Regions from separate parts of the Bacillus sp. P4_E1 genome, predicted to be linked through region 2. Evidence: riboswitches for the same ligand, from Rfam matches in the RefSeq annotation. Region 2 holds a riboswitch; each other region holds the start of a gene.
The links. A riboswitch is a leader RNA that binds a small molecule or an ion and turns the genes downstream of it on or off. The one in region 2 is predicted to bind S-adenosylmethionine.

Region 1: another riboswitch for S-adenosylmethionine. It lies ahead of AC1DS7_RS08765 (YezD family protein); the one in region 2 lies ahead of AC1DS7_RS21790 (methionine ABC transporter ATP-binding protein).
Region 3: another riboswitch for S-adenosylmethionine. It lies ahead of AC1DS7_RS15040 (methionine ABC transporter ATP-binding protein); the one in region 2 lies ahead of AC1DS7_RS21790 (methionine ABC transporter ATP-binding protein).

What each region holds. Positions count from the first base shown of each region.
Region 1 covers NZ_JBFUIV010000005.1:61,438-68,104, reverse strand. The annotation lists gene cobA (uroporphyrinogen-III C-methyltransferase) at 1-690, opposite strand, end outside; gene AC1DS7_RS08790 (DUF3906 family protein) at 775-975, opposite strand; gene AC1DS7_RS08785 (nitrite/sulfite reductase) at 986-2,608, opposite strand; gene cysC (adenylyl-sulfate kinase) at 2,620-3,213, opposite strand; gene sat (sulfate adenylyltransferase) at 3,226-4,362, opposite strand; gene AC1DS7_RS08770 (phosphoadenylyl-sulfate reductase) at 4,402-5,106, opposite strand; gene AC1DS7_RS08765 (YezD family protein) at 5,194-5,337, opposite strand; SAM riboswitch class I at 5,410-5,518, opposite strand; gene lysA (diaminopimelate decarboxylase) at 5,636-6,667, opposite strand, start outside.
Region 2 covers NZ_JBFUIV010000018.1:23,682-30,348, forward strand. The annotation lists gene AC1DS7_RS21785 (methionine ABC transporter permease) at 1-107, opposite strand, end outside; gene AC1DS7_RS21790 (methionine ABC transporter ATP-binding protein) at 100-1,125, opposite strand; SAM riboswitch class I at 1,434-1,541, opposite strand; gene AC1DS7_RS21795 (hypothetical protein) at 1,667-2,011, opposite strand; gene AC1DS7_RS21800 (thioredoxin family protein) at 2,164-2,472, opposite strand; gene AC1DS7_RS21805 (toprim domain-containing protein) at 2,476-2,820, opposite strand; gene gcvH (glycine cleavage system protein GcvH) at 3,194-3,577, opposite strand; gene AC1DS7_RS21815 (arsenate reductase family protein) at 3,619-3,984, opposite strand; gene AC1DS7_RS21820 (hypothetical protein) at 4,405-4,932, opposite strand; gene AC1DS7_RS21825 (phosphatase PAP2 family protein) at 5,077-5,724, shown strand; gene AC1DS7_RS21830 (PTS sugar transporter subunit IIC) at 5,782-6,667, opposite strand, start outside.
Region 3 covers NZ_JBFUIV010000009.1:202,799-209,465, reverse strand. The annotation lists gene pruA (L-glutamate gamma-semialdehyde dehydrogenase) at 33-1,580, shown strand; gene AC1DS7_RS15045 (cysteine hydrolase family protein) at 1,893-2,438, opposite strand; SAM riboswitch class I at 2,680-2,784, shown strand; gene AC1DS7_RS15040 (methionine ABC transporter ATP-binding protein) at 2,910-3,929, shown strand; gene AC1DS7_RS15035 (methionine ABC transporter permease) at 3,919-4,584, shown strand; gene AC1DS7_RS15030 (MetQ/NlpA family ABC transporter substrate-binding protein) at 4,606-5,460, shown strand; gene AC1DS7_RS15025 (HXXEE domain-containing protein) at 5,628-6,110, opposite strand; gene AC1DS7_RS15020 (DUF3926 domain-containing protein) at 6,174-6,365, opposite strand; gene AC1DS7_RS15015 (ArsA family ATPase) at 6,358-6,667, opposite strand, start outside.

The DNA.
Region 1 (6,667 bases), on a different contig from region 2:
AACAATCATACTTGGATTTTGAATTCGTTCTTTTTTGGCAACATCTACAATTGTTCCTAACGTCGCTGTAACAGTACGTTGCATAGATGTCGTTCCCCACTCAATGATAGCGGCAGGTGTACTTTGATCTTTTCCATGTTTTATTAGTTGTTCACATATGTAAGGTAAATTACTAACCCCCATATAGACCGCTAATGTATCTACACCTTTCGCTAAACTTTCCCACTTCACTTCCTCTTCAGCCCCTTCTTTCCGGTGCCCTGTCACAACAGCAAAACTTGCACTTGCATCGCGATGCGTTACTGGAATTCCAGCATAAGCAGGAGCAGCTATACCAGCTGAAATACCAGGAATAATTTCAAATGGGATACTTTGCTTCGCTAACGCTTCAGCTTCTTCTCCACCTCTTCCAAATACAAATGGATCTCCGCCCTTAAGTCTCGTTACAACTTTTCCTTTTTTCGCATATTTAATAAGAAATGTGTTAATTGTCTCTTGCTTCATCATGTGATAATTTGGAAGTTTCCCGCAATAAATTAAATCCGCTTCAGGCTTTGCATGAGAAAGCAATTCTTTATTTACGAGACGGTCGTACAATATAACATCAGCCTTCTCGATGCATCTCAACCCTTTAACAGTAATTAAATCCGGATCACCAGGACCCGCCCCGACGATATAAACCTTCCCCATAATCTCTCCTCATTTCTACTATAAAATGAAACTTCCACTCTTAATCACGAATGGAAGTTACTATTATTTCGTATTACATGTTCTCTACTCATGAATAACAAATGCCGCCCCTTTTCGAATCTTCTTTTTTTCAAACAAAGAAATCTCTTTCACTTCTGGTAACGGTAAAAAATGTTTTTCAAGCTCAATTTCCGCAAGCTTAAATGCCTGTTCTTCACTCTGAGCAACGACAACAATTGGAACAATACTATTTACTAATACAGCTTCAAATCGATATAAGTCCATATTGCCCCTCCTAAGATGCTATTACTTCTTCTAATACACGATTTAGTACAATTTGTAATTCTTCCACTCCAACACGTCCTACGAAATCATAAAACGTTTCGGCTAGTAATTTATTCTTTTGGAAATAACTTAAAAAGGACACGAGAACATCCGGCAAATCTTCTCCATCTATTTTCCCTTTTAACTTTTCGTTATATGCTCCTCCGTCTAATAGTGTTCCGCCCACATATATTTCAAACGCCTCAACGATTCCCTTTTCCTTCGTTTTCAGTTTTATCCCTTGCAAACCAATATCAGCAATTTGACGTTGACCACATGAGTTCGGGCATCCTACCATATGAATTCGAACTGGAACATCGAGTGCAATTTGTGTATCTAAGTACTCTGCGATTTTGCGTAATCTTTCTTTCGTTTCTACTAACGCAAGATTGCAATACTCAATGCCAGTACATGAAACCGCATGACCGATAAACGATTTCGGATTTGCTGAAATTGCTTCAAACAACGGTTCACTTAATAATCCTGCAACATTTTCTGGCGGAACATTCGGAATAATGAAGTTTTGCGAGTTACAAGTTCGAATTTGCCCGTTTCCATATTTCTTTGCAATTCTTGCAATCTCAAACATTTCCTTTGCGTGTAAACGCCCTACTGGTACATTAAAGCCGACATACTTTAATCCTGCTTGTTTTTGATCTTGAACGCCATAAAAGTATCCTGCATTCCAGCCTTTGAGAGCACTTTCCCCTTTACTTTGCAATGGGCCTGTATACTCTATTAGTTTCTCTTTAAATTTCTCCGCACCCCAGTCAGCAACAAGAAATTTCAAACGTGCTAAATGACGCTTTTCACGATATCCAAAATCACGGAATATAGTAGCAATTGCAATTGCTATCCCCTTCACTTCTTCTGGTAAAACGAATACATCTAATTCTTCCGCTAAGTACGGACGAGCTGATAAGCCTCCCCCTACTTTTATATGAAAACCAATTTTTTTCTCACCATCTATTTCTTTCGTAGCGGGTGTAAATGCCACACAGTTAATCTCTGCATTTGCTGAATTATAAATGTTAGAACTAATAGACATTTTGAATTTACGTGGTAGATTAGAAAACTCTTCATTATGTTGGAAGTAATCGTATATTTCTTTAACAATCGATGTTGTATCAAATAGTTCATTCGCATCAATTCCAGCAAGTGGATTACCTGTAATATTACGCGTAATATCACCACATGCCCCTGCTGAAGATAAACCAACTCTCGCTAATCTTTTAAAAATATCCGGAATTTGCCCAATTTCTAACCAATGAAACTGAATCGCCTGTCTTGTCGTAATATCTAACACATCACGCCCATAATCTTCAGCGATAGAAGCAAGTGCTTCTGCCTGTGCATTTGTAATAATTCCAGAAGGAATGTTGACACGCATCATAAAATAGCCCGCTTCTTTCGGTCTTTGCAAATACAATCCCGCCCATTTAAAAGCGTCCCACTCTTCTTTCGGAATAGATTCAAATCCATTCTCCGCATAGTAAGGAATATCATTAAAGATTTCTAATCCGTCTTTCTCTAATTTCTTTTTCTCTGTTTGATTTAATTTTTCATTATTAGCCCACACTTTTTCATAACTCATCTTTTATCCCCCTATATGAAACTACGCTCTTGCAAGTACTTCACAATTTGCTCTGCACATTCTTCAATAGAATCCTTGTGCGTTTCTACAATTAATTCTGCTTGTTTTGGTTCCTCATACGGTGAATCAACACCAGTAAACTCTTTAATATCACCTTGTCTCGCTTTTTTGTATAACCCTTTTGGATCACGTTTTTCACACTCTTCAATTGGACATTTTACAAACACTTCTATAAACTCATCTGCCGCTAATAAATCCCTAACTTGTTTTCGATCTACTTGAAATGGTGAAATAAACGCTGTAAGGACAACAGTACCTTGATCTACAAATAGCTTCGCCACTTCGCCAATACGTCTTATATTTTCCATACGATCACTTTCAGAAAAACCTAAGTCTTTATTTAAACCGTGCCGAATGTTATCCCCATCTAGCACATAATTTCCGATATTCTTTTCAAATAGTTTACGAGCAACCGCATTCGCTACTGTAGATTTGCCCGAAGCTGATAAACCAGTAAACCAAACTACAAAACTGTGATGCCCATTCTTCACTCTTCTCTCATCTTTTGAAACAGAAGCTGTATGCCAAGTAATATTCGTATCCATCTCATTCTCTCCCTATTCTGTTACTACTTCTTTTTTCAAACCTTTAATTAGCACTTCCACTACTTCTTTACGACTAAATGTACTTGGCGGAATCTCACCATTTCTTAACATTTCTCGTACTTTCGTACCCGATAAGATGACACGGTCTTCTTTTCCATGCGGACATGTTTTCGTTGAAGCCATTGCTTCACATTTCGTGCAGTAAAAACTATGTTCAAAAAATAACGGCGTAATCCCTAACTCTTCTACTGTAAAATTCGTAAAGATTTCCTGCGCTTCATATGTTCCGTAATAGTCCCCTACCCCAGCATGATCACGCCCTACAATAAAGTGGGTACAACCAAAGTTCTTTCTTACTAGTGCATGAAATATCGCTTCCCTTGGTCCTGCGTAACGCATTGCTGCAGGAAATACACCTAAAAAGACACGATCTTTCGGATAATAGTTTTGAAGTAATACTTCATAGCTTTCCATCCTTACATCAGCAGGAATATCATCTGACTTCGTTTCCCCAACGAGCGGATTTAAAAAGAGACCATCTACAATTTCAAGGGCAGATTTTTGAATATACTCATGGGCACGATGTACTGGGTTTCTCGTTTGAAATCCAACTACTGTTTTCCAACCGCGTTTTTTAAATTCTTCTCTCGTTTCAATTGGATCTAAATGATAAGAAGGAAACGGATTATTTCCAAAGCGTTTTGTAAGAATAATAGCTCCTCCAACGTAAACGTTTGGTCGTTCATATAATTTTTTCACACCTGGATGTGCTTCATCCGTCGTTTTATATACAAGTAACGCTTCTTTTTCTTTATCTGGTACAAAAATATCTTCTATTTGAATAACACCATATACATTTCCTGCGTTGACAAGTTTTACTTCCTCTCCAGCCTGCAGTTTCTCGGCTACTTCTTCTGTTACCGGTAGTGTAATCGGTATACTCCATACGCTACCATTTGCTAAACGCAGCGTTTCTACTACTGAATCATAATCTCTCTTCCCTAAAAATCCTGTAAGAGGGCTATATCCTCCTGTCGCCAAAAGTTCTAAATCACTAAGTGCAATTTTGTCTATCTCGATTTCCTTTACAATGTTCGATATTTCATATGTTTCATCAATGCGGTTTACTAATTCATTTGTTGTACTCATCTTCTTATATCCCTTCTTAGCTTTATTTCAAAATCTATCTCATTGAAAGTGAAGGCCACATTCCGTCTTCATTTTCCCAGCCCATCTTCCATCTCTTGAGTTGCCACCATCACCTACAGGTAATGTACATTTCTCACACCCAATACTCGGATAGCCAACATCATGCAATGGGTTATACGGCAAACTATGTTTATATACATATCGCCAAACTTCTTTCCAAGTCCAATGAATGAGCGGACAAACTTTAATAGATTGAAAACGACGATCTTGATTTATAAACTGTGTATGCTTACGCGTTTCTGATTGTTCCCTTCTTAAGCCTGATATCCACGCTTTTTCCGCTGCTAATGATTTTTCTAACGGTAAAATTTTTCTAATACTACAGCAAAGATTCGGATTACTTTCCCATAACTTCTCTCCATGAAGCTTCGCTTGTTCATCGAGTGTAAGTTCTGGCTGTTTTTCTATAATATTTAATGAAGGAAATCTCTCGCGTACCTTCTTAATTAATTCGTACGTTTCTTGAAAATGAACATTTGTATCCAAAAATACAACTTTAGCAGATGGATTTACTTGGTTTATAAGATGCAATAAAACCATTCCCTCCACCCCAAAGCTACATGCATATACAATTTCATCTTTATATTCGTTATAAGCCCAACTTAATACTGATAGCGCGCCTTTCGTTTCATCTTCTTCAGAAAATGAAACACTATTTTCTTTCCACGTTTCGTACGTCAACATGTTTTTTCCCCCTGTAAAAGCAAAAAGACGGCTTTAACCTATTAAAAATAGATTAAAACCGCCTCTAGTTTTTCTAGTCAGCGCTTTTTACTTTAAACGAACCTTTTCACTTTTTTCTAATTGAATCACTTTTCCATCTTGCACAACAATTGTAATGGAACCATATTTCATATCAGCAAGCATCGCTTGAATTTTCTCAGATACTTCATCAAAATGCTCCCGTACGCTCACGCAAACAGCCCCCCTTTTTATTCATAAAAAAAATCTTTCCCATTTCGAAAAGACTGTTCGGTAATATATTTTACCTTATCTTTCAAAATGGATTCCATTTTGCTGGATTTAGCACCTTGCTTTCTATAAGCAGGTTGCCGAGCTTCGTAGGGCCAGTTCCCTCAGCTTCTCTTGATAAGCTTTGTATTTGTATTTTATCACAATTCTGATTTTTTTCAATCCTAGTTTTCCGATATATTTAATTATTTTTCTTTTTTTAAAAGGAGTTGCCTTTACTAGACAACTCCTTCTTTCTCATTCACACCAGCTCTTTAATACGTATGCGATCGTTCCCAATGATATTTTCATATGTTTCACGTTCTACGACAATTTGTGACGTCCCGCCTTTTGCAAAGACGACAGCTGGTCTACGAATACGATTATAATTATTCGCCATCGAGTACCCATATGCCCCCGTACAAGAAATTGCTAGTAAATCAGAAGAAGCAACTTGCGGTAAGTTAATATCCCAAATCAGCATATCTCCACTTTCACAGCATTTCCCAGCAATCGAAACGAGTTCCTCATTCTCATCATTCCCTCGATTCGCCAACATCGCCTCATAACGGGCTCCGTATAGAGCTGGTCTTAAATTATCTGTCATTCCACCATCGACTGAAACATATTTCCGAATGCCAGGAATCTCTTTCACCGCTCCGACTGTATAAAGTGTTGTTCCCGCATCACCTACGATACTACGACCTGGTTCAACCCATATTTCTGGAAGCGGATATTCACATAATGTAAATTGTTCTCTTATCGTACTTGTTACAGCGTGCACATACGTTTCAAGTGTTAACGGTGTATCTGAATCCGTATAACGTATACCGAAACCTCCGCCCACATTTAATACTTTCATCACATAATGTGTTCGCTCTCTCACTTCTTCTAAAAATTGGCGGAGTACTTCAATTGCTCGAACAAATCCAGCCGTTTCAAATATTTGTGATCCGATGTGCGAGTGAATTCCTAGCACATTATAATTTGATTTTTGCAAGGCAAGCTCAATTGCTTGCATCGCTTGACCATTTGAAACACCAAATCCAAATTTCGAATCCTCTTGACCTGTTGTTATATATTCGTGTGTATGTGCCTCTACTCCAGGCGTTACACGGATTAATATGTTCACAAATTTCCCATGTTGCATTGCTAAATCATGTAAGATTTCTAATTCTAAGAAATTATCTACTACAAAACAACCGATATTCGCCTGAAGAGCCATAATCATTTCTTCTTCTGTTTTATTATTTCCGTGAAAATGAATACGCGATGCCGGAAAACCAGCTTGGAG
Region 2 (6,667 bases):
AGTCCTAAAACAAATGTGGCAAGTGCTGCGATTGCCGTCATATATAACGTTTCACCAGTTGCTTCTAACATTTGATTCCAATCAATATTTGCGATTAACTTATCCATGTGCAATCACCTCCAGCTCTACTTGATCTTGATGAATCCCTTCTATTGCTTGCTGGATCGCTGTTTCTTCACCATTTAAATGAACGACTAAACTTCCGTAAGATCCGTTATTCGTTTGCGCGATATTTCCTTGCAAAATGCTAACTTCTATATCACCGCGCTGCATTAACCTTTGAAGTACCGGTCTTTCTACCGCTTCACCGACAAACTGCAAACGAATTACTTTTCCATCTGGATACTTTTCTATTAAACTTTCAATCGTTTCATTCGTATCTTCAGAATCAGTTAACTGCTGTACAAATCGTTTTGTAATGTCTTGCTGTGGATTACGGAATACGTCAAGTACTGGACCCGTTTCTACGATCTTCCCTTTCTCCATTACAGCAACTCGATTACAAATTTTGCGAATAACGTGCATCTCATGCGTAATCAATACAATTGTTAAGCCGAGACGCTTATTAATATCTAACAATAAATCTAAAATTTGATCTGTCGTTTCCGGATCAAGAGCTGACGTTGCTTCATCACATAAAAGTACTTGTGGATTATTTGCTAACGCTCTTGCAATCCCGACGCGCTGCTTTTGTCCACCACTTAGCTGAGATGGGTACGCGTCTCCTCTTCCTTCTAATCCAACAAGATGAATTAACTCATCGACACGTTTTCTTCTCTCCGCCTTATCGACACCTGCAATTTCAAGTGGGAATGCGATATTTTCACGCACAGTTCGTGACCAAAGTAAGTTGAAATGCTGAAAAATCATTCCGATTTCTTGTCTTGCCTTACGAAGTTCATTTCCAGTAATCGCTGAAATCACACGATTCGCAATTGTAATTTGGCCAGAAGTTGGTTTCTCTAACTGATTAAACAATCTGATTAACGAACTTTTCCCAGCGCCACTATATCCAATAACACCAAATATTTCACCCTTATCTACTTTTAAGTTGGCGTTATCTACAGCAGTGACATCACCGCTTTTTGCCTTATATATTTTCTTTACATTTTCTAATAAGATCATGATGTTCACCCCTTTTTTAAATAAAAAGCGCAAGCGGCTCGTTTAGAATGTGAAGTGGATGGAGCTTCTGACGTAGAGGCGCTTTTTGCCTCATAGGAAGAAGCGAAGCCATCGAACATTCTAGCCGCTGGAGCTGGATTTCATAAAACTTTGGATAGACTCCGCATTTTTTTATTTTTCATGCGTGTAGTCCATCGTTATAGCTCCTCTTATTATTTGAATGTCCTCCGCATTCAAACAACAAAAAACCTTTCCGCTTCTAGAGAAGCAGAAAGGTTTATATGCGTATATAACAACATTATCCCTCTCTCTCATCTCTCAAAGCATTTGCTTTGCAGGAATTGGCACCATTTCAACATAAGTTGACGGTTGCCGGGCTTCACAGGGCACAGTCCCTCCACCTCTCTTAATAAGAGAAATCAGATTAAATTTTCGTCTGATTTAAAATTTATGAAATTGTCTATATTTTATGAATTGAATTGTATCAATATCCACACGCTCTGTCAACAGAAATTTTCGTAAAAAAAGAAACTTCAGAATTTTAAGCTCCGACTGACATCGGTTTACATATATGAAACATCGATTCAACTAATAACATCGTTCGATACGTTCCAGAATATTGTACCCGTCCATCACTCATTAACTTTTGCAACCTCATATTTCCAGTCACTAATTTTTGTACATCCTCTTCCTCTAAACAAACGATTTGTTCCGTTCCTCTCGCCTCTTTCAAAAGTTCTATATAATCTCTTGAAATTTGTAACGAACAGCATTCATCTCCAAAACGAAAATTAACAGTTCTTTCTCCTTGCCTTAAAAGCGGTTCTAAATGATATTGACCATTAGCGTAATTTACAAATGATTGAAGCAAAGAATATAATTTCATCCTAAACCACATCCCTCATATCACTTTCTATTACATACCATTCCCTCTTATTAAAGGGCAATCCTGTTATTTTCGCTCGACAAATACTGTATCTATCACGCATGTCGACATATTTCCCAAGAAATATGTCGAGGCGGCAAAAACTTTGCCGCCTACTTTAATTCCGTATATAAATATTCAACCGAATGAAATGCATATATTTTCTTCATCAGTGTCCCATTTTCAAAAATAAGTAAACACGGTACACTTTCTATCCCATACTCTTTCGCTAAATGCGGGGCATAATTTAAATCTAACATTCCAATTTTCAAATCTTCAATCGTCATCTCAACGACCGTTAACATCTTCTTTGCCAATTGGCATGTTCCACACATTGGTGTATACACATATAACACTGTTTTTTCTTCATTTCCTATTAGGGCTGTAGCTTCGGCACCTGTCCAATCAATCACTTCTATCATTCCTTACCGTAAATATTCTGTATAAACGTCAATGTCTGCTCCCCATAATACATTTGCTAAATGTGAAGAAGGTGCAGTCGCCACCTCGCGATACGAGCGATCAATATAAATATGCTCTGCTTGCGGAAATTCTTTTCGGAATTGTTTCCTTAACTTTTCTCCTGCATCATCAGCATCCACTAGCACATATACGTCCTTATCAAAAAATTGATCAATGAGCTCATCCATTTTCGACAAACCAATTGTACCATTTGTACAAACAATTTCCACTGGTTCACGAATAATAGATTCAATCTTTCTTCTATCCGATTTACCTTCTACAATAATGACTTTTTCCACATAAATCATATGTCATCACCCGATCACCATATACTATACAACCTTTAACTTAGTATATAGTATATTCGTTATTTTCATGTTGTTTCCTGTTTATTTTTGCAAAAGAAAAGCGCAAGCGGCTCGTTCAGATTGTGAGGGGGATGGAGCTTCTGACGTAGAGGCGCCTTTTGCCTCACAGGAAGACGCGAAGCCACCGAACAATCTAGCCCGCTGGAGCTAGACAATGAAAACCGCAAGCGGCTCGCTCAGCATGAAGCCTCCATGAAAAAAGTTTTTCAAAAACGTTCTCCTACATAATAATTAATATATATGTTTTTAAATTCATTATGTACACAACATAAAAAAGGACAGCACAAAGGCTGTCCTTTTTCTTCGACTATAATTAGTCTTGGTTTGTCATTTCTGCATATTTTTCTGCAGTTAATAACTTCTCAACTTGGCTTGCATCAGAAAGTTCAACTTTAACCATCCATGCACCCTCGTATGGAGATTCGTTAACTAGTTCTGGTTGGTCACTTAATTCTTCGTTTACTGCTACAACTTTACCACTTACAGGTGCGTATAACTCAGAAACTGTTTTAACAGATTCTACACTTCCGAATGGCTCGTCAGCTTGGATTGTTGCACCTACTTCAGGAAGTTCAACGAATACGATATCGCCTAACTCACCTTGCGCAAAATGAGTAATACCGATAACAACCGCATTACCTTCTGTTTTTACCCATTCGTGTTCTTCAGAGTAACGTAAATTATTTGGAATGCTCATGACTGTACCTCCAGTGAATGTATTAATTATGTAAAAATACCTTATTGGTACTTTTTCCACACACTTTCAAACTGCTCTTCGTTAAAACCAAGTGTTACACTCGTTCCATCTGTTACAATTGGACGTTTAATTAACATGCCATCAGATGCTAAAAGCTCATACATTTCGTCTTCGCTTGCATCCTTTAACTTATCTTTTAAACCAAGTTCGCGGTAACGCATTCCACTTGTATTAAAGAATTTTTTTAATGGTAATTCACTTTTCTCATGTAAATTACGTAAATCTTCTTTTGACGGTGGATTTTCAACAATATGAATCATCTCATATGCTACATCGTTTGCCTCAAACCATTTCTTTGCTTTTTGACATGTGCCACATTTTGGATATGAATAAAATGTTACTGTCATAAATTCACCTACTTTTTTACTAACCTTTACCTTTATCATATAGAAAACATTTTATTATTTCAAACGATTATTCGCTAAACTTTTACTTATTTCGTGATAATTTTTAATAATCCTGCTAATTTTTCTTATTTTTCCGCCATTTATTAAGAAAAAATAAATATATAATTTTTTTAAAATTTTTTCTCATCCCACGCCGAACATATATCTTAAACAAACGTTTGATTAATTTCATATTTTTCTACCTCAACCTTTGGAATACGTAGATTCTTTTATACCGAACATATACCTTAAACAAACGTTTGATTAATTTCATGTTTTTCTACCCCAACCTTTGGAATACATGAATTCTTCCATACCGAACATACCTCTTAAACAAACGTTTATTTAAAAATAAAAAGAGCCCTTTTACAGGCTCCTTCATCATCGACTTAAATAGTCCGAAATTGTTTGAAATACTATGATATACATATTATGAATACTTTGATCGGAAACAGTATCATTATATAACCCCATACCCCAATACTGTCCTTCAGGGCTTCCCATGTTTACAAACCCTTGCGTATACATCATCGCTCTATCTCTTGGCGCATTGTCATAATCTAAATCTTTTTCAGTAAAAATCAAATATGGTCTATCCTTTAAACCGATAAAAAACACTGGTTTCTTTAATGATAAAAATAAGTCCGTATACTGTTCCTTTGATGCTTCTTGAAAATATTCTTTCATGACGAGAAAACCATCAACCTTTGCTGATTTCTCGTGCATCTCCTCTAACTTAACGTTTTCAAACTTTATATTTCTAAACGTATCTTTCGGCTTTTCACCAACAACTCCAATTACGAGTGCTCTCCCGTTGTATTCTAATTTCTCTCCTTCTTTATCCTTTGCACACCCAGTACTCACTAGGCATAACAATATAAAAACTAAGAAATAAAATGAACGCTTCATATAGCACCCTCCCCCTCTTTTTAGTCAAGTGACAAAAATGTAAGGTGAATTCAAGAAAATGTAAGTAAAATCGATAGCCCAATTGGATTTTCTATATTATAATCAATTGAATTTATTTACATTACTAAAACATAGGAGATTATCATGAAGAAATTTAAACTTTCATCTCTTCTTCCGTTAAGTTATATACTTCTACTCGTACTCGTAAGTCCCCTTTACGATGTATTAAATAAATCTACTGTTCACGCAGTAGATGTAACAACTGTAGTAGATGATTGGATTCCATTTGTGAAAGCATTTATTATTCCTTACTTACTTTGGTTTCCATACTTATACGGTGCACTTATTTATTACTGTTTTGCTGATCGAAAGCAATATTATGTCACTTTAAGTAGTGTAATTCTTGGAAAACTTGCTTGTTTTTCGATTTATTTTTTTTGGCAGACAACTGTACCACGCCCAACCGTCGTTGGAACAGACGTATTTTCCGAACTAGTCCGCTATATTTATAGTATTGATCATCCAGTAAACTGTTTCCCAAGCATTCATGTCCTTACGACATTTGTAATTATGTTAGCTGCCTTTAAGCGCAAGGAACAGCATACTTTGGAATATTACATCCTTACTTTCTTCGGTACGCTTATTATTTTATCAACATTATTTACGAAGCAGCATGCATTTGTAGACGCCATTTCTGGAATGACGCTCGCAAGCGTACTATACTTCGGTGTCCAGCTCTTATTAGCAAAAGAAACAGTAACAGTTCCAGTAAAACAAAATCATAAAATGTAAAAAAGCAGACTGTGTCTTCTCAGTCTGCTTTTATCTATTATTAAGGAGATTTTCAAATTAAGATTGCGGTACAGTCATATCACCAGAATGAATACGACCTGCTTTTTTAAGAGCAATGTACAGTATATAAGAAACAGCTACTGGAATGATGATATAAGTGATTACCATCGCTGGGACAACTTCCCACCCTTGGCTGGAAATTAAATTAATTGGTGCGATAAGAGAGCTTAATCCAAGACCTGCAATTTCTTTTCCTGCTTCCAGTTGGAAAATTAATGCTGATACTGGACCCACTATAGCACTGGCGACGACAGTTGGGATGAGAATCATTGGATTTTTAGTAATGTTCGGCAACTGTACTTTTGGAGTACAAAGTGCCTGAGCTAATATGCCACCTAAATTATTCTCTTTCGCTGAAATAACAGAGAATCCGATAAACTGAGCAACACATCCTGCAAGTGCTGCACCGCCTGCAACGCCGTCTAAGCTAAGTGCTATCGCTAACGCAGCTGATGAAGCTGGAGAGATAAGTAACAATCCCCAAACTACAGCAATCACGATAGAAGCGATAAACGGGCTACCAGCTGAACTATCTTTAATGAATGCTCCAACTGTATTTAAAACTGGGCTAATATTTTGAGCTAACCAAATACCGACTAAACCAGAACCTAATATTGCTGCAAATGGAACGAGCATCATATCTAAAGCAGTTTTTCCACTTAATCGTTTACCAATATAAACTGCTAAAGTCGCTGTTAATAATGCACCGATTGGTTCACCTGTTTTAATGATGAGACCAGCTTCAGTAATTGAAATTGAACCAGCTCCAATTGCTCCAGCTACCATCGCTGAGAAAATTACGAGTCCGTTTGCACCGAGCATAAAGGCAATCCCGGCTCCAATTGCTGGTGCCATAAGTGATTTTGCAACAACTCCGATTGTA
Region 3 (6,667 bases), on a different contig from region 2:
TGTAAACGTTTTTCTAAGGGGAGGCTAAAAAGATGGTAGTAGCATACAAACATGAGCCATTTACAGATTTTTCAGTAGAGGCTAACAAATTAGCGTTTGAAGAGGGTTTAAAGAAAGTAGAATCTTATCTTGGACAAGACTATCCATTAATTATCGGGGGAGAAAAAATCACTACAGAAGACAAAATTGTTTCTGTAAACCCTGCAAATAAAGAGGAACTTGTTGGTCGTGTTTCAAAAGCAAGCCGTGAATTAGCTGAAAAAGCAATGCAAGTAGCGGATGCAACATTCCAAACTTGGAGAAAGTCAAAACCAGAAATGCGTGCAGATATTTTATTCCGTGCTGCAGCAATCGTTCGTCGTAGAAAACATGAGTTCTCTGCTATTCTTGTAAAAGAAGCAGGTAAACCATGGAATGAGGCAGATGCTGATACAGCAGAAGCAATCGACTTTATGGAATATTATGCTCGTCAAATGTTGAAATTAAAAGACGGTATTCCAGTAGAAAGCCGTCCAATTGAATATAATCGTTTCTCTTACATTCCATTAGGAGTAGGTGTTATCATTTCTCCTTGGAATTTCCCATTCGCAATTATGGCAGGTATGACAACAGCTGCTGTAGTTTCTGGTAACACAGTATTACTAAAACCAGCTAGTACAACTCCTGTAGTAGCAGCGAAATTTATGGAAGTATTAGAAGAAGCTGGTTTACCAGCTGGCGTAGTAAACTTCGTTCCAGGTAATGGTTCTGAAGTTGGTGACTATTTAGTAGATCACCCTCGTACACGTTTCGTTAGCTTCACTGGATCTCGCGATGTAGGTATTCGTATTTACGAACGTGCAGCAAAAGTAAACCCAGGACAAATTTGGTTAAAACGTGTTATCGCTGAAATGGGCGGTAAAGATACAATCGTTGTTGATAAAGAGGCAGATCTTGAATTAGCAGCTAAATCTATCGTTGCATCAGCATTCGGATTCTCAGGACAAAAATGTTCTGCATGTTCTCGTGCAGTAATCCATGAAGATGTATACGATCATGTATTAAATCGTGCTGTTGAATTAACAAAAGAATTAACAGTAGGTAACCCAGATGCAAAAGATATTAACATGGGACCTGTTAATGACCAAGCTGCATTCGATAAAGTAATGAGCTATGTTGCAATTGGTAAGGAAGAAGGTAAAATCGTATCAGGTGGCGAAGGAGACGATTCTAAAGGCTGGTTCATCCAACCAACAATCGTTGCTGACGTTGCAGAAGATGCTCGTTTAATGAAAGAAGAAATCTTCGGACCAGTAGTAGCATTCTGTAAAGCAAAAGACTTTGATCATGCACTTGCAATTGCAAATAATACAGAATACGGTTTAACAGGAGCAGTTCTTTCTAACAACCGTGACCATATTGAAAAAGCACGCGAAGACTTCCACGTTGGTAACTTATACTTCAACCGTGGATGTACTGGTGCAATCGTAGGTTACCAACCATTCGGTGGCTTTAACATGTCTGGTACAGACTCTAAAGCTGGTGGCCCTGACTACTTAGCACTTCACATGCAAGCAAAAACTACTTCTGAAACTTTATAAGAAATAGTAGAAAAGATCTTCACAGACTGTGAAGATCTTTTCTTTTTGAGAAACTCTCTATAATAGAAGCTAGTTAATTTCAATCAAGAAAAGGTTGCCAAATATTACTATTTGTTCTTTTGAATTAGTTAAACCCTATTAATATCGGGATAAACATGAAAATAGAAACAAAACAGCGAGAAAAATTGACTTATTAGTCATATTTTTTAGTATTCATTTTGAGGATTTCCTGTATAATACAATTTGAAAGAAAATCTATGGTTAGACAAGAGAACACTCCTTTCGGCTTTGCTAACTGAAAGGAGTGTTTTTTTAGGTCGCTAAAAACTCTTCTGTACTCATTATATTTGCGTATACTCCATTTAAACTCGCCAAAATTGTATTATGAATATAAACAGCTGGTATAGTAGCATTCTTAAATGAAAGATCTTTTGTAGCACAAGCATCGTGTATTACGGTACAGTGAAGGCCAAAATCAAAAGCAGCTCTTACTGTAGCATCAATACACATATGGGTCATCATCCCGCATATTACGACGTGCTCAATTCCTGAACGTTGTAATTGTTCTAGAAGATCAGTTTCTCGGAAGCTATTTGGATAATGTTTAAGGATAACGGTTTCCTCTCTAAGTGGACGGACATTTTCGTGAATATGGACACCTTCTGTATTGGGTAGGAAAAAAGTAGCGCTATCTTTTATAGCTACATGTTGGATATGAAAAATAGGTTCGTTTCTTATTCTAAAATGTTGTAGTAGCTGACTAGCATATTCACTTGCTTCTACTGGATTACGTAATTCCATCATTCCGCTTGGAAAATAATCATTTTGAATGTCGACGAGCAAAAGAGCTGTTTTCATATATCTATCTTCCTCCGATTTCATATTCAAATAATGTTATTCAATGAGTAGAGAAGATTCTCCTTTTTAAAAGTATGAGTGAGAAGGATTTTACATAACTTTAAAAATCACTATTGTATTGTTACTTCTTATTTTAAAATTCAAATAGAGAAATAATTAATATTTTTCCGAAAAATGTATTGACTCTCATTATTCTGAGTTCTATAATAAGACTTAATTAAACGACAATTAAATCGATACACTCTTATCCAGAGAGGTGGAGGGACTGGCCCTACGATACCTCAGCAACGGGTTTTTTAATACCGTGCTAACTCCAGCAAGCCTATAAAGGCTTGGAAGATGAGAAGATGTGAATGAGTACATATAAAAGTGCTCTCCTTCTTATCTTTTATTACTGATAAGAAGGAGAGCACTTTTTATTTTACCTCGAAAGCTCTACTTCAAGTTTTACAGCATATAGGAGGGAAGAAAATGATTTCTTTTAACAATGTAAGTAAAGTATATGAATCAGGTGGGCAATCTGTTCATGCGGTTGAGGATGTAACGCTGTCAGTTGAAAAGGGCGAAATTTTTGGCATTATCGGATTTAGTGGTGCTGGAAAGAGTACGCTATTACGTTTAGTAAATATGTTAGAAAGACCAACTGCAGGAACAATTTCAATAGATGATAAAGATATTACATCATTATCGGCGAAAGAATTACGGAAACTAAGACAAAGAATTGGGATGATTTTCCAAAGTTTTAATCTATTTAATTCAAGAACGGTGTTTGGGAACATTGCTTATCCATTAAGGTTAGCGAAATTGCCGAAGAATGAGATAAAAGAAAGAGTGAATGAACTACTAAAATTTGTTGGTTTAGAAGATAAAGCGAACTATTATCCAGAACAGTTATCAGGTGGACAAAAGCAGCGTGTTGGGATTGCAAGAGCACTTGCGACATCACCGGATATTCTCATATGTGATGAGGCAACATCAGCTTTAGATCCGGAAACAACAACAGAAATCTTAAATTTATTAAAGAAAGTAAATAGAGAGTACAATTTAACGATCCTACTTATTACACATGAAATGCACGTTGTGAAAGAAATTTGTCACCGTGTAGCCGTTATGGAAAAAGGAAAAGTAATTGAGGAAGGAAAACTGTTTGACGTTTTCACACAACCAAAAACAAAGACCACTCAAAATTTTGTACGCTCTGTTATTAATGATCACTTACCAGAAAGTGTTCTAGCGAAAATTCAAAACGGAGGTCAGATTTATCGCCTGACTTTTACTGGGGAAGAGACAGGACAGCCTGTACTATCATATATTGCGAAAAACTATAACGTCGATGTAAATGTTCTTTATGGAAATATTATTGAACTCCAAAATGTGCTATTTGGAAATCTTCTTGTAGAACTACAAGGTGAACAGAAAGAAATTCAAAAAGCATTACAACATCTAAGACTGCAAGTGCAGCTGAAGGAGGTAGAAGCTCATGCGAGTTGATTGGAGTATATTTTGGCCTCGCATATTAGATGCGACGGGGGATACCCTCTTAATGGTAATTGTAACCCTTATATTTGCTACAATTCTTGGTATACCTCTAGGTTTACTATTGTATGTGACGAGAAAAGGGAATTTTTTAGAAAATAAATGGGTCTTTTCTATTCTTAATATCATAATTAATACAATTCGTCCGGTTCCATTCATTATCTTTTTAGTAGCTTTAAGCCCACTAACAAGAAGTGTTATTGGAACGACGATTGGAACGGCTGCAGCAATCTTCCCAATGACGTTAGTCGCATCAATTGGTATTGCTAGAATGGTTGAAACCAATCTTGTTTCTGTTCCGAAAGGAGTAATTGAAGCAGCACAAGCAATGGGCGCTTCACCACTTAGAATTGTTTTTGAAATCCTCGTACCAGAAGCTTTAGCACCATTGATCCTAGGTGTCACGTTTATGACGGTCGGTTTAATTGAATTTTCTGCAGTCGCAGGACTTGTCGGTGGTGGCGGTCTTGGTGACTTAGCAATGACATATGGTTATCAACGCTTTGATACGTCAGTTATGTTTGTAACGGTTGTTTTACTTATTATTCTTGTACAGGTGGCTCAAAATTTAGGGAACTACTTTGCGAAAGTCTTTTTACGCAGATCATAAAAAGGAAGAGGGGAAAAGAAAATGAAGAAAATTTTAGCATTTGCATTATCAGCGATCGTAGGAATTACAGCATTAAGCGGCTGCTCAGGTGGAGACACAGGTGCAGGAGCGAAAGAGAAAGTAGTTCGCGTCGGTGTAACTGGAACAGATGGAGACGTTTGGGAAATTTTAAAGAAAAAAGCTGAAAAAGAAGGGATTAAAATTAAACTGGTTGAGTTCTCTGATTACACAACACCCAACAAAGCGTTAGCTGATGGAGATATTGAACTAAACTCATTCCAGCACATTGCTTTCTTAGAGCAATTTAAAAAGGAGCATAAGTTAGATATTACAGCTGTTGGTACAACGCAAATTGCACCGATGGGCTTATACTCTGAAAAATATAAGAAAGCAAATGAAATCCCAGATGGTTCGGAAATTGCTATTCCGAATGATCCAACGAACCAAGCACGTGCATTAAAACTTCTTGATGCAGCTGGATTATTAAAGCTTAAGAAAGATTTTGGTCTATTTGGGGATCCAAGCGGTATCGCTGAAAATCCGAAGAAGCTAAAAGTTACACCGGTTATCGCACAGCAAACACCTCGTGTGTTAAAAGATGTAGCGGCTTCAGTTATTAATAACGGTGTTGCTGGTCAAGCTGGATTAGACCCAGCGAAGGATCCAATTTTCTTAGAAGATCCAAATAATGAAAATGCAAAGGCCTATATTAATATTTTCGCAGCTCGTACGAAAGATAAAAATGATCCAACACTGAAAAAAGTAATTGAGTTATACCATTCAAAAGAAGTAACAGATGCAATTAAGAAAGAAACAAATGATGGTTCAATTTCAGTAGATCTTTCACTTGATGAGCTTGAAAAAATCGTAAAATAATTATTGAGTTTAACGACTAACAGTAGGAACCCCTCCGCTGTTAGCTCGTTCAACATATAATCTACTTAACAAACAAAACCCTAATTCTGTACCTTCTAATTTTGTATAACATAGAATCCAATGTTTGTTAAGTAGAGTGATGGACCAGGAGTTTTCCTGGTCTTTTTTTAATTAAAGCAGCTGGCTAATAATAAGGAAATCCAAATTATGATTGGGTAAGAGATTAAACTAAAAATGAGTGTACTTGCTAATTTCTTTTTAGGGATTAATAGTTTCTTTGATGAAAATAAGAAAAGAGAAAATAGGATAATGATAGATGCTGAGATTACTCCTGGATTATAAGAACGATAAATGAAATACAAGATAATATGCTGAACGGCGTTAAAGAAGATACAGCCCTGTATAAAAATGATCAAATAAATAGAAGATATGATGCTTAATTGATATAGAATGACTATGAGTAAGACGAAGGTTGTTAATATGGAAATTGCAATGAAAAATTGTTTGTTAGTTATAAAATGGATCGAAAATCGATTAGCGATATATTGTGGCATTTGGAAAGCTTCTTCAAGGTTATGAAAAAAGAATAGAAGGGGGATTAGCCAGATTGTATTAGTGGTGAAATGTCTTGTTGAAGATGTTTTTATCAACTTATATCAGCTCCAATAAAGGGATAGAAAGCCTATAAGAAAAGGCTTTCTACAAGGGTATAGTTATTCAATTATGATGCTTTTTAAATTACTCTCAGGTTGCGGTTGTTCTTCAGCATAGGAGGAGAGCTCCTCTTGCAAAATATTTAGTGCGTGCTTAGCTGATTGCTGAATCGGATTCGGTAGCTCTTCTAATATACGCATACCGATTTTTATTTTTGTACGAATTACCTTTCTTAGTAATTCATCATGCATGTACTACACCTCCAAACCGAATGTTTAGTACATCATCTTCAAACTTAGCTCCTTGAATAGAAAGGTGTGTTAATGTTTTTGGTAAGGTGATATTTCGCTTCATAGAGCCGGCTCGAATAATAAGTTCATCACCTTTTTGATTTAATGAAAGTTCACTTTTGTTTGAGAAGGGAATGGACAGAACGAAAATATACTCATCGCCATCTTTTTTTACATATTGTGTGCGGCCATTAAATTTCACTTCAGTAGGAGAAGGGTCTGATTTAAATAAAGCATTTCCTACACGCTCTAACATAGCTAAA